Regions from separate parts of the Lysinibacillus sp. UGB7 genome, predicted to be linked through region 1. Evidence: riboswitches for the same ligand, from Rfam matches in the RefSeq annotation. Region 1 holds a riboswitch; each other region holds the start of a gene.

The links. Region 1 has a riboswitch for thiamine pyrophosphate ahead of thiM (hydroxyethylthiazole kinase). Riboswitches for the same ligand answer to the same signal wherever they lie in the genome.
Region 2: another riboswitch for thiamine pyrophosphate. It lies ahead of thiT (energy-coupled thiamine transporter ThiT); the one in region 1 lies ahead of thiM (hydroxyethylthiazole kinase).
Region 3: another riboswitch for thiamine pyrophosphate. It lies ahead of thiC (phosphomethylpyrimidine synthase ThiC); the one in region 1 lies ahead of thiM (hydroxyethylthiazole kinase).
Region 4: another riboswitch for thiamine pyrophosphate. It lies ahead of ACOMCU_RS16980 (hypothetical protein); the one in region 1 lies ahead of thiM (hydroxyethylthiazole kinase).

The regions. Positions count from the first base shown of each region.
Region 1 covers NZ_JBMGUV010000018.1:75,460-78,651, forward strand. The annotation lists gene mbcS (acyl-CoA synthetase MbcS) at 1-1,325, opposite strand, end outside; TPP riboswitch at 1,516-1,614, shown strand; gene thiM (hydroxyethylthiazole kinase) at 1,703-2,458, shown strand; gene thiD (bifunctional hydroxymethylpyrimidine kinase/phosphomethylpyrimidine kinase) at 2,458-3,192, shown strand, end outside.
Region 2 covers NZ_JBMGUV010000026.1:50,034-53,225, reverse strand. The annotation lists gene ACOMCU_RS20180 (AAA family ATPase) at 1-187, shown strand, start outside; gene ACOMCU_RS20175 (hypothetical protein) at 230-352, opposite strand; gene ACOMCU_RS20170 (DUF4870 domain-containing protein) at 535-867, opposite strand; TPP riboswitch at 994-1,101, shown strand; gene thiT (energy-coupled thiamine transporter ThiT) at 1,490-2,050, shown strand; gene map (type I methionyl aminopeptidase) at 2,177-2,938, shown strand; gene ACOMCU_RS20155 (hypothetical protein) at 2,975-3,192, opposite strand, start outside.
Region 3 covers NZ_JBMGUV010000055.1:4,615-7,806, reverse strand. The annotation lists gene thiC (phosphomethylpyrimidine synthase ThiC) at 1-1,682, opposite strand, end outside; TPP riboswitch at 1,828-1,942, opposite strand; gene ACOMCU_RS26790 (AEC family transporter) at 2,061-2,987, opposite strand.
Region 4 covers NZ_JBMGUV010000019.1:13,351-16,542, forward strand. The annotation lists gene ACOMCU_RS16975 (MFS transporter) at 1-1,153, shown strand, start outside; TPP riboswitch at 1,292-1,397, shown strand; gene ACOMCU_RS16980 (hypothetical protein) at 1,451-1,660, shown strand; gene thiW (energy coupling factor transporter S component ThiW) at 1,664-2,164, shown strand; gene ACOMCU_RS16990 (VWA domain-containing protein) at 2,254-3,192, opposite strand, start outside.

The sequences.
Region 1 (3,192 bases):
TGATGCTTCATCAAAGCATCTTCCACCTCAAATGGCCCAATTGTGTAGCCTGAAGAAATAATTACGTCATCACCGCGTCCTTCAAACCAATAATAACCATCTTTATCTTTATATGCACGGTCTCCAGTGATATACCAATCACCTCGGAATTGTAAGCTTGTTCGTTCTGGATCTTTAAAATACTTTTTAAATAATGCCGGCGTTTCACGATGGACTGCTATATCACCAACGACACCTTCTGCAACTGGGTTGCCAAAATCATCAATAATAGCTACAGTATTTCCTGGCGTTGGTTTACCCATGGAGCCGACACGTGCTTCCATACCTACCATTGTCCCAACAAGTAATGTATTTTCAGTTTGACCATAGCCATCACGTACTTGTAATTTAAAGTTTTGCAAGAATATTTTCATAACCTCACTATTCAACGGTTCTCCTGCAGATACAGCTTGGCGAATTCCACTCAAATTAAAGTCATGTAAATTTTCAAGTGCCGCCATAAACCGATATTCTGTTGGCGTACAGCACAGCACGTTGATTTCAAATTTTTCAAGTAATGATAAATAAGTTGCTGCATTAAATTTCCCCTTGTATACAAAAGCTGTTGCACCACTTCCTAACGTTGCAAGGAATGGACTCCAAATCCATTTTTGCCATCCTGGTGCTGCAGTAGCCCATACAATATCATTTTCCTGAACACCTAACCAATTTGGTGCTGTTGTCCGTAAATGTGCGTACCCCCAGCTATGCGTATGAACAGCAGCCTTTGGATTACCTGTTGTACCACTTGTATAAGCAAGAAATGCAATATCAGTACTCTTCGTCGGCGTAGAGCTTGTATAAGTAGTTGGCTGATTCTCCATTTGTTCTAGCAGTGGTTGCCACGGAGCATGTGCACGACCTATGACAAACTGCTGTACGTCCTCTAAATTTGCTACCTCATCAAATTGCTCAATATACGGTTCATATGCAATAACAGCCTTTGCATCAGCATGTGTGATTCGATAGTCTATATCCTTTGCACGTAACATCTCAGAGCTTGGAATAATCGTCAAACCAGCCTTTAATGCTGCAATATAAACAATGTATGCCTCAACGGACCTCGGCACCATAACTAACAGTACATCTCCTTTTACTAATCCTTGAGATGTTAATACATGTGCTGCCTGATTTGCCTTTTCAAGTAGACTTTTATATGTAATATATTGTATTTCTTCGTTTTCGTTATAAACTATTAAAGCATTTTTAGTTGGATCCTGTGCATACTTTTCAAGTTCTTCTGCAATGTTATACCACTCTGGTGCGAGTAATTCTTGTCTTTTCATGGCATATGCCCCCTTCGCTATGCTCATTATAAAACTCATTTTTCATGATTTTCAATGGAAGGAGCCTTATTTTTAAAAAGTCATGACAACTATCATGCTTCTATATATGGCATCAGTCACTGCTTTTCCTATAATGAAAACTCGCTATTGTACACCGTGAAAAAGTATGGTACATTTTGGTCAACTAAAATCATGATTGCGGGGGGACTCATCCTGAGTTGAGAAGGTAAAACCTGACCCTTTGAACCTGTTAGTTAATACTGACGTAGGGAGCAATACATCTTGTTATTGATGAAAAGCTCTTTTCACGTGGATTCCTTGCACGAAAAAGAGTTTTTTTTGCATGCTTACGTCCATCCAAAAAAGGAGGACTTACAATGATTTTACAAACAATCCGTAAACAAAAGCCACTCATTCACTGTATAACCAATTATGTTGTGGCAAACTTTCAAGCAAATGGCTTATTGGCAATTGGTGCTTCTCCTGTAATGGCCGATGAAGTCGATGAAGTCGATGAAATGGTAAAGATTGCTTCTGCGCTATTATTAAATACTGGTACGATAAATAACCGTACTAGAGAATCTATGTTACGTGCTGGGAAAATGGCTAATACACTTGACATCCCGGTTGTTTTAGATCCCGTTGGTGCTGGGGCAACTACTTTTCGAAAAAAAACAGTCCATCAACTATTAGCCGAAGTTAAATTTGCTGTTATTCGTTGCAATATGGGCGAGCTTGCAGCTATTGCAAATGTGAGTTGGCAGCAAAAAGGCGTGGACAGTGGCAGCGGATCAATTTGCATTGAAGAGGAAGCAAAGCAATTAGCTCAACGCTATGATTGTATTGTTATTGTGACCGGTGAAAAAGATTTTATAACCGATGGGGAACAGATGCAATGGATTGTAGGTGGCCATTATCAAATGACAGAAGTCACAGGGACAGGCTGTCTATTAAGCGCCATCTGTGCCGCAGCTTATGTTGCACATAACGAGCCATTTACACAATTAGTAGGCACTTTATTGGCTTATAAAAAACTAGCTGAACAAGCTGCCTGCTCGACACAAAATATTGGTGATTTTCAAATAGCGGTCTTAAATGAGTTACATCATCTGTCAAAGGACGGTGAAAAGTAATGCGTATCGTGACTACAATTGCAGGCTCTGATAGCGGCGGTGGTGCAGGAATTCAAGCAGATTTAAAAACATTTCAAGAATTAAAGGTGTTTGGCACTTCAGTTATTACAGCATTAACTGCACAAAATACATTAGGTGTGTCAGGTGTTTTACCAATTGAAACAAGCTTTATTGAGAAACAATTTTATGCACTATTAGAGGATTTTCCGATTAGCGCTATCAAAACAGGAATGCTTTTTTCCGCTGATATTATTCAAGCAATCGCAAACATGATGACTAACTTAGATATCCCACTTATTATAGATCCTGTAATGATTGCCAAAGGTGGCGAAAGCTTATTGCAACGGGAGGCAATGCAGGCAATGCGATGTTATTTATTGCCATTAGCAACTGTTATTACGCCAAACATACCTGAAGCAGAAGTATTAACGGGAAGAAAAATCGATAATTTTACATCCATTAGCCAAGCTGCTCAAACACTTTTACAACTAGGCACACAATGTGTTGTCATTAAAGGTGGACATTTAGCTGACATAAATTTTTCGACTGATTATGTATTTTTTAAAGATGGTCGAACATTTTCCATGCAAACGACACGTATTGCAACGAAAAATACTCACGGCACGGGCTGCACATTCTCTGCTGCATTAACAGCTTTTATTGGATGTAAAGTACCTATAGATACAGCTATAGTTGAAGCAAAAAAATTTATTCAACTCGCCATTACACATGAT
Region 2 (3,192 bases), on a different contig from region 1:
AGGTTTTGGTTCGCTTGATGAGGAAGCACTGAATAAGGCGATTGACACACTGATTGATCTACAAGAATCAGGTCGTATGATTGGCGTTATTTCGCATGTAGCTGAACTAAAGGCTTCCATGCCTGCTGTTCTACATGTTGAAAAAACCTTGAGTGGACATAGCAAAACACGATTTGAAGTGAAATAGAGAGAAGGCGTTTTCCTTTGTAACAAGGATACGCCTTCTACTTTATTTTCTACGGGTTGTTGGATTAGGGAGTGTGCCTTTTTTAGCGGCAACTACTTTTTTGACGATTGGAATCACAATAGGTGCTAATTTAACAGCAGTTTTTACGAATTTAGATACTTTCATGATATACCAGCTCCCCTTTATTATTTCTACCTGTTTGTCCTGCACTGATGAGGGCTCAGATGATCATTTGATGCGTGAAAATCAAGCCGTCGTAAGTGCCCGATTGGTTCAACTAGTAACCGTTGGGATAAAAAAAGTCCCAACGGTTAAGTTCCCTTTAACCCGAGAATGAAACATAAATACTATCGGATAACGCGTACAGCTTGAACGATATTCCATATAACAATTCCAAGAGATACGAGTAAGTAAATCGCAAAGGCAGCAAACCAAATGATGATGAATGTATTATCGCTTACGTCAGGTTCAAACGTAGTCATTGACATTGATGAAAACACGAAGACGATAAAGAAAATGATACCGAATAGAAATGGAATTAAGTGTGAGATAAGCGCTCGGATTGAATGGCGCTTCACTTCATGTTCTTTTGACACAAAATAAACAATTAACGGCACAATAAAAGGTGCGAAAAATATGCTGAGATAACTAAATGCAGATAATATTTTTTGGTTCTCCATAGTAGTCCCTCCTTTTTATTTATTTACGCATGAGAATCTTGAAAGTTTCAAAAAATTAATGAAGAAATGGTTGTAATCACAAAAGTGTTTGCGTACAATGAGGATGTTCAAGCAAATTTAAGATGTAACGACCACAAGGGGAGCTGATGATGTCAGCTGAGACTGGGCACGTAATGCCTTTACTCTTCGAACCTGTAAGTTAAAGCTTGCGTAGGGATGTGGATAGAAACCGACACTTTTACGATGTGAGGCTCTGTCCTGGCATCGTTTTTTTATCTTCATTCATCTGGAAAGCCCTCTCCTCTATAGGTAGCAGGCTGAAGATGATTGTAGCTCTTTTTCGGAGGCTGTTCCAATGCCAGCCGTATGAAGAGCAAGCTTCCAGTTAGTGTAACGGATTTTGACAAGGAATCAATTGAGGGAATTAGCCTAAATTTGTAGGATGATGTGTTTTTCGAAATGACCGACATCAAGGCGCCCTTTCTTGCAGAACTAAACACTTGTCAATCCGAACGCAATTAAGTGGAAGCATAATAGATTGCCAGATTGAGCACATATTTAAATAACTGATTTCTATTCCTGCTCTTGTATCCTACATCGGAACAAAGGAGAGAATAATATTATGGACAAAAAAAGACTATTAATGCTGGTGGAGATTGCGATTTTCGCAGCGGTGGGTCTTGTACTCGATCAAGTTTCTTTTAAAGTATGGGCACAGGGTGGCTCAGTTAGTCTTGTGATGATACCCATTATTTTAATGGCATTTCGCTGGGGTCTCTTTGCAGGATTGACAACGGGCTTACTGATCGGCGTTATGCAAACAATGTTCGGTGCGTATATTGTACACTGGCTTCAAGGTTTATTGGATTATGGTGTTGCCTTCACGGTAGTAGGTATAGCGGCGCTTGTACGTAAACCTGTACTTGAGGCAGCGACAAATTTAAACAAAAAGAAGATGGCTATTTATATTGTCATTGGAACCGTCTTAGCAGGCTTTTTACGTTATTTAGCACATACGATTGCAGGAGCTGTGTTCTTCGCTGAGTATGCTGGCGAGCAAAATGCTTGGATATATTCCATTCTTTACAATGGCACATATATGCTACCTGCAACAATTTTAACAGTAGTCGCAGGTGTTCTTTTATTTACAGCAGCACCACAATTAATGCAACGAAAATCGTAAAGAGTAAGCCGTCTGTTCCTCTATAGTGCAGGCGGCTTTTCTGAGTTAATTGGCGCGTATTGTTCATTATTGTATTGTGGTTGTGATATATTAGAGTGTATATATTAGATGAAAGGGACGTTAAAAATGATTGTAAAAACGCAAGAAGAGATTGAAGCCTTTAAAAAAATCGGTCGTATCTGTGCTGAAATTCGTGAAGCAATGAAGGCTGCTACCAAACCAGGTGTGACAACACTTGAATTAGATGAAATTGCAGGTCGCATGTTTGCGGAAGCAGGAGCTATTTCTGGTCCAAAGGGAGAATATGATTTCCCTGGTTACACTTGTATTAGTGTGAATGAAGAAGTAGCGCACGGTATACCAGGAAGCCGTGTTATTAAAGACGGCGATATTGTTAATATCGATGTGTCCGGTTCGCTAAATGGCTATTTTGCCGATACTGGTATTTCATTTGTAGTCGGAGAAGGTTATGAAGATAAAGAAAAACTCTGCCGCGTAGCGAAAAGTGCTTTTGATCGTGCGATGACAAAGGTAAAAGCTGGCTCTAAATTAAACCAAATTGGGAAAGCTGTTGAGCGTGAAGCTTATGCCAACGATTTAACAGTCATCATGAACTTAACAGGTCACGGTTTAGGCCGTTCTTTGCATGATGAGCCCAATCACATTTTAAACTATTACGATGCATGGGATTCAACGATTATGAAAGAGGGAATGGTGTTAGCGGTAGAACCGTTCATTTCAGCCAAAGCAGAGCATATCGTCGAAGCTGGTGATGGCTGGACGTTTGTTACACCAGACAAATCATTAGTTGCCCAAATCGAGCATTCGATTATTGTTACAAAAGACAAACCAATCATTTTAACAACATTAGATGAAGAGTCAATTTAGTTAAAAAGTAAATACGAAAAAATCCTGCTTACCAAGTTATTTCTGGTAGGCAGGATTTTTTTTAATAAATTGTATACCGACAAGAAGCACACCACATAAAAACAAGGCTGCTGTTGTCACGAGTAATTCATCAAAGCCATTATGTAATGCAATACCTATATAGGCCCAGATAAAAACGCTCGGATAGACAATATCAAAGTGATGAAAGCGAATATGTAGCGCTATGGCAACGCCTATAGTCAGTAAGATAACTG
Region 3 (3,192 bases), on a different contig from region 1:
GCATAGTTACGAATATCCTGAGAAATTCTCATACTACAAAACTTAGGACCACACATCGAGCAGAAATGTGCTGTTTTTGCCCCCTCTGCTGGCAATGTTTCATCGTGGTATTCGACTGCTCGTTCAGGATCTAAAGATAAATTGAATTGATCTCGCCAACGGAACTCGAAACGTGCTTTTGATAGGGCATCATCCCGTACTTGCGCCCCTGGATGACCTTTTGCTAAATCAGCTGCATGTGCTGCAATTTTGTACGTAATGACCCCTACACGAACATCCTCACGATTTGGCAAACCTAGATGTTCTTTTGGTGTGACATAGCAAAGCATCGCCGTTCCGAACCAACCAATCATCGCTGCGCCAATAGCAGATGTAATATGATCATAGCCTGGTGCAATATCTGTCGTAAGTGGACCTAATGTATAAAAAGGTGCTTCCTTACATACTTCTAATTGTTTGTCCATATTTTCCTTAATCAGATGCATCGGCACGTGACCTGGCCCCTCAACCATGACTTGTACATCATGTTTCCAAGCAATCTGCGTCAGCTCCCCAAGTGTTTCAAGCTCTGCAAACTGCGCCTCATCATTGGCATCTGCAATAGAACCTGGACGTAAGCCATCCCCTAAAGAAAAAGCCACATCGTACGTCTTCATAATTTCGCAAATTTCTTCAAAATGACTATATAAGAAACTTTCTTCATGATGAAATAAACACCACTGCGCCATAATGGAACCACCACGCGAAACAATACCCGTGACACGATTGGCTGTTAAAGGCACATAACGCAGTAAGACCCCTGCATGTATTGTGAAATAATCAACCCCCTGCTCTGCCTGCTCGATTAATGTATCACGGTACACTTCCCACGTTAAATCCTCAGCAACACCATTTACCTTCTCTAGTGCTTGATAAATTGGCACAGTTCCCACAGGTACCGCAGCATTACGAATAATCCATTCACGTGTCGTATGAATATGCTTCCCTGTAGATAAATCCATAATATTATCTGCACCCCAACGTGTTGCCCATGTCATTTTTTCTACTTCCTCAGCGATGGATGAAGATACAGCCGAATTACCGATATTTGCATTAATCTTCACATGAAAGTTACGGCCAATAATCATTGGCTCTGCCTCTGGATGATTAATGTTGGACGGCATAATTGCACGACCAGCAGCAATTTCAGCACGAACAAATTCAGGATCTAAATTTTCGCGAATTGCTACAAACTCCATTTCGGGTGTAATCATGCCCTTTCTTGCGTAATGAAGCTGCGTCACATTACGTCCTTTTTTTGCTCGCAGAGGTTTTCGATCAAGTCCAAGAAAGACATTTTCTTTCATACGAGGATCAGCTACATTGCGGAAGCCATTATCCTCTGGCTTTATCTTACGACCCTCGTATTCTTCTACATCCCCACGTTCCCTTATCCAACCGCTTCTTAAAGCAGGCAAACCTTTTGTAATGTCTACTTTGTAAGTAGGGTCTGTATACAGGCCACTTGTATCATAAACACGCACTGGTGCATTTTCTTCTTCTCCAAAGTTTCCAGTCGTTGGACTTAACTGAATTTCACGCATTGGCACTAAAATATCTGGCCGTGAGCCTTCTACATACACCTTTTTGCTTCCATCAAAACTGGACATAATCGTAATGTTTTTTTCGCTAACTGTTGTCATAAACTACTTCGCTCCCTTTTACATATTGTTATGAAAGGACCATCTAGCTCACCCCAACAACTTGCTACATAAGAAAAGCCGAATCCAAAAAATATTGGATCCGGCTGTGAATGTAAGGGTTTCATTTATCACAAAGTGCAAGTACTGTGATAATCATTAACTTTCCCACGCTGGTATGAGCCAGATCAGGTCCAAAGGGTCAAGAAACCTCAAAGCGTTTCCCTCTCAGCCTGACTCATCAGACTCCCCTAGTTAAAGCTATTCAATTTGATGTTAGTGTAGCAGATATTGCTAATAGATGGAAGCCATATGTTAAAACCATGATGACAATATTTGAAGTACAATTTGTAATGGCCGATATTTCTACAGCAAGTAAAATTACGTAAAAAGTAATTCTGCAACGTAAATAACTATGGTCACTGTGATACAACTAACTATGGTTGAAAATAACACTGTTTGTGCAGCAGTTGCCGATTCAACATCGTATTCTAAAGCAAGGCTTGAGCTATTGCGTGATGTTGGAAAAGCACTAGCTATAAAGAGTGACTGAGCCACAACACCGTCTAGGCCAAGCGCAAAAATAATGACAAGCGCCACAGCTGGGCCAATAATCAATCGTGTAAAGCAACTGACAAAAACAGTTTTATTAAACATCGACTTGATTTCAAGCTGGGATAGTTGTGCGCCAAGCGTAATGAGTGCAACAGCGATAAAACCATCTGCTACATGGTCGATTGGAATTCGAATAAACTGCGGAATACTGATGTCGAAGTAATTCATTGTTACACCTATAATAAGCGCATGAATAATAGGCATTTTCAAAAAATCTTTCAGGATAGCCATCCCGGATTTTGTCGAGGAAATAAGATTATACAAACCATATGTATAAGTCGTCATATTTTGAAAAATAACGAGGATGACTTGAATAGCCACGCCAATAGGTTGGGCCGCGAATATCATTTGGGCCACCGGTATCCCGTAGTTACCTGAGTTAATGAGCACAACACTATTTTTAAATACCGCAGTCTCTGTTTTCGCTAAACCTAGCCCCTTTGCTAAAAAATGACTGAGCGCCATTTGACTCCCAATAAAAAGTACGATAAATAGCACCACCTGTCCTAGTACCGCTGGCTCCACACTCGTTTCATATAAATTTACAAAAACCGCAGCAGGCATAAAGCAATAGGTAATAAGATGGGATAATGCCTTTAAATTAAATCTAAATTTCTTCTGCAACATGGCCCCAAGTACAAGCAGCACCAAAATAGGGGCAACAATCTGAAAAAAAATCATGCCGAGATACATATGTAGTAGTCCCCCCTTCCATCTCTTTCTATAGTAGAACTATCCGCCTGCCTGGTCAATGTGCCTCAACTAACCTGAAAAGAGCATTTTTAATGGATTGCTCATAATAATTTTTCATTCTAAAAAAATCTGCTAGACTTCAACACGGAAAGTAATTTTAGGCAAGCCCCTGTCAAAGAGGCTTGCTATTTACCCGCAGAAAGCA
Region 4 (3,192 bases), on a different contig from region 1:
GTTTAATATGTTTATCGCAATGGGGAGTATTGGAATTATTATTCCTGTTATGCCTGAGTATTTAAAAATATTTGGGGCTGCAGGACAAGTTCTTGGCATGCTTATCGCAACGTTCGCCTTGGCACAATTTGTATTTTCTCCAATTGCTGGGAACCTATCCGATCAGTATGGACGAAAAAATTTAATTATTTTTGGCCTCATAGTAACTGGTCTTGCACAGATTTCATTTGGGCTTTCAACGGATGTTTGGATGCTCTTCCTCGCGCGTTTCTTTGGAGGTTTAGGTTCTGCCTTCATTGCACCTCCAATTATGGCTTTTGTAGCGGATGTTACAACATATGAGGAACGAGGCAAGGGAATGGGTATGTTAGGGGCAGCTATGTCTCTTGGCTTTATGATTGGTCCTGGTATAGGTGGCTTTTTATCGAAGGTTAGTCTGCACTTCCCATTCTATACAGCTGGATCTGCAGCTATATTAGCAGCTATTCTATCATTCTTTCTTTTACCTTCTACAAAACCAAGCACATCACAAAAGGCACAAAAGCAAGACAATCTTGCGAAGCAAATGGTACGCTCTGTCCAAATGCCTTACTTTGTAATGCTCATCATTATGCTTGTATTCTCGTTCGGAATCGCTAATTTCCAAACGACATTATCATTATTTGTCACAAACAAATTTAACTACACACCTACTGATATTGCCATTTTATTGGTTGTTGGTGGTGCTTTTGGTGTTGTTGTACAAATGTTTATTATTACACCTCTTTTTAATCGTTATGGTGAAATGAAAGTTGTGTTAGTCAATTTATTTATTGCAGCCGTTTCTATTTACTTAATTTTATTTGTATCTGGCTTTGCACTTATATTAGTTGTAGCAACGATTTTCTCAACAGCGACGACATTGATTCGACCAGCTGTCAACACGCTCATTTCTAAACTTGCTGAAAACGAACAAGGTTTTGCCGCTGGTCTTAATAATGCATATATGAGTTTGGGTAATATGATTGGTCCTGCTTTAGCAGGTATATTATTCGATTGGAATATGAACAGTCCTTATATTTTTGGGGCTATTATTTTAATGGCCTGCTTCTTCCTTGCCCTCATCTGGACATTGAAAAAAGCTCCACATCTTATGCAACCTGATTCTAAATAGTGTGGAAATTTATTGACTACTTTTAGTAGTATGTTACATTATTAGGTGGACAGCGCTTGTGCAAAGTGACTTTAAGCGTGCGACGTGTATGGCTAGTCCTAGATGGGAAAACATATATTTCAAAAAATTTAATCGTTTCAAAACCACTAGGGGTGTCTTTCTAAGACTGAGACGTGTATATATACACGGACCCTTTGAACCTGATCTAGTTCGCACTAGCGTAGGGAAGTGGCGACACTTGCTTTTTAACTATGTAAATGCAAGGCCGCTTCCTTTCGTTATGAGGAAGCGGCTTTTTTGTGGCATTTTCAACAGATGCCGCTTGAAGTGATGTCCTGTGGGTTATCAGCGATTTCCTATATGCTATCAGCGATTTTTTGCGTTCTATCAGCGTTTCTTGGTGTTCTATCAGCGATTCTTTACATGCTATCAGCGATTTCTCGTAATCTATCTACGTTATATCAGGTTCTATTTGTGGTTAGAGCTATTTACCAAAAAGGAGTGTAAAATATGCCAATTCGAAAATTAACCATCATGGCATTATTAGTTGCCATTGCTGTAGCAGGCTCTGCTTTTGTGTCGATTCCAACAGGAATTGCACGTGCCTATCCTGTACAACATGCCATTAATGTTATAGGAGCCATTTTACTAGGCCCCCTACCTACCGTTATCATTGCCTTTGTCACAGCCCTTATTCGGATTTTTACAGGAACAGGTTCTCTATTAGCTATTCCAGGTAGTATCATCGGGGCATTGTGTGCAGCTCTTGCCTATAAATATAGTAATAAGGTGTGGCTCGCAGGTGTTGGTGAAATGTTTGGCACAGGTCTTCTTGCTTCTCTCGTAGCAGTACCTTACGCACATCTTTTAATGGGTTCATCTGTTACAGCATTGTTTTTCATGCCTGCTTTTTTAACATCAAGTGTTATTGGGGCAGTCCTAGGAATTGTCGTTGCCAGCAATCTACGCAAAACGGTACTTGTCAAAAGCTTTAACATGACACTTTATTAGGAAGAATTTTATCGATTTCTTTAAACAAAAAAATACAGTGCAAAATAATCATACCTTTTGCACTGCATTTCAATATAGAACATTAAATTTTATTGGCGTTTCTTCATACCTTTTAACAGCTGCGCTACGTTTGTATCTTCTACCTGCGCTTGTGCATCCTCCACACTTGGCACTTTCCGTTTCGTTTTTGATAAGAAGTTCCAGCCAAAACGTCGGATTGTAATATCTATGAAGAATAGGAACATCCCTGCTAGTAGCAGCCAGGTTGCAATATTTTGGCGCTCTGCCCCTTGTTGTGTGAAATCGCGGAACACTTCCTGCGGTTCCTCTAACACATTGCCACCAGTTTGCTTTGTAAGTTCTTCCACTAGTTTTTCATTTACTGGACGTAATTCATACTCGGCACTATACGGTACACTTAATCCAGCCTGATAAATCGCCTGCTCTTCATCGGCTATTCGGAAGAAAATAAGTCCTGGTTCTGCCTGTACAATCGCACGAACTTGCGAAGCAGATAACGTTTCGAGTTGCATCTCTAGCTCTTCACCTGCTTCATTGACAGCGACAATATCTAAAAACGCAGCTTCATTTGTTGGATCTGTAATAACAAAGGAGCCATCTGTATCCAGACGTACATCATATGCAACATCATTATAGCTTGGTAACATTTGCGAAATCATCGTTTGCCAAAATGTACCCCAATCCTGCCATCTTGCCCAGTCTCCTGTCCATTTTCCTGTAGAGTCTGATGTGAAAGCGAACGTTTTTCCAAGACCATATTGCCACTGTGCAATAACTGGGTCTTCTTTCTCGCTTTCTGCAATAACAGAAGCACCCTGCTTCGCTGTTGTGCCAATATATGCATTCATTTGTGGCACACCATTTGCAAATAATGCATTCCAGCCCGATGCATTATAAATTGTTGGGTAGAAAGGATTGTCTTCAATATACGTACGTGAAATCATTGCTGTCTCACGTGATAATATTGAAGGTATCATCTGTTCATCAATAACGTCATAGAAACGTCC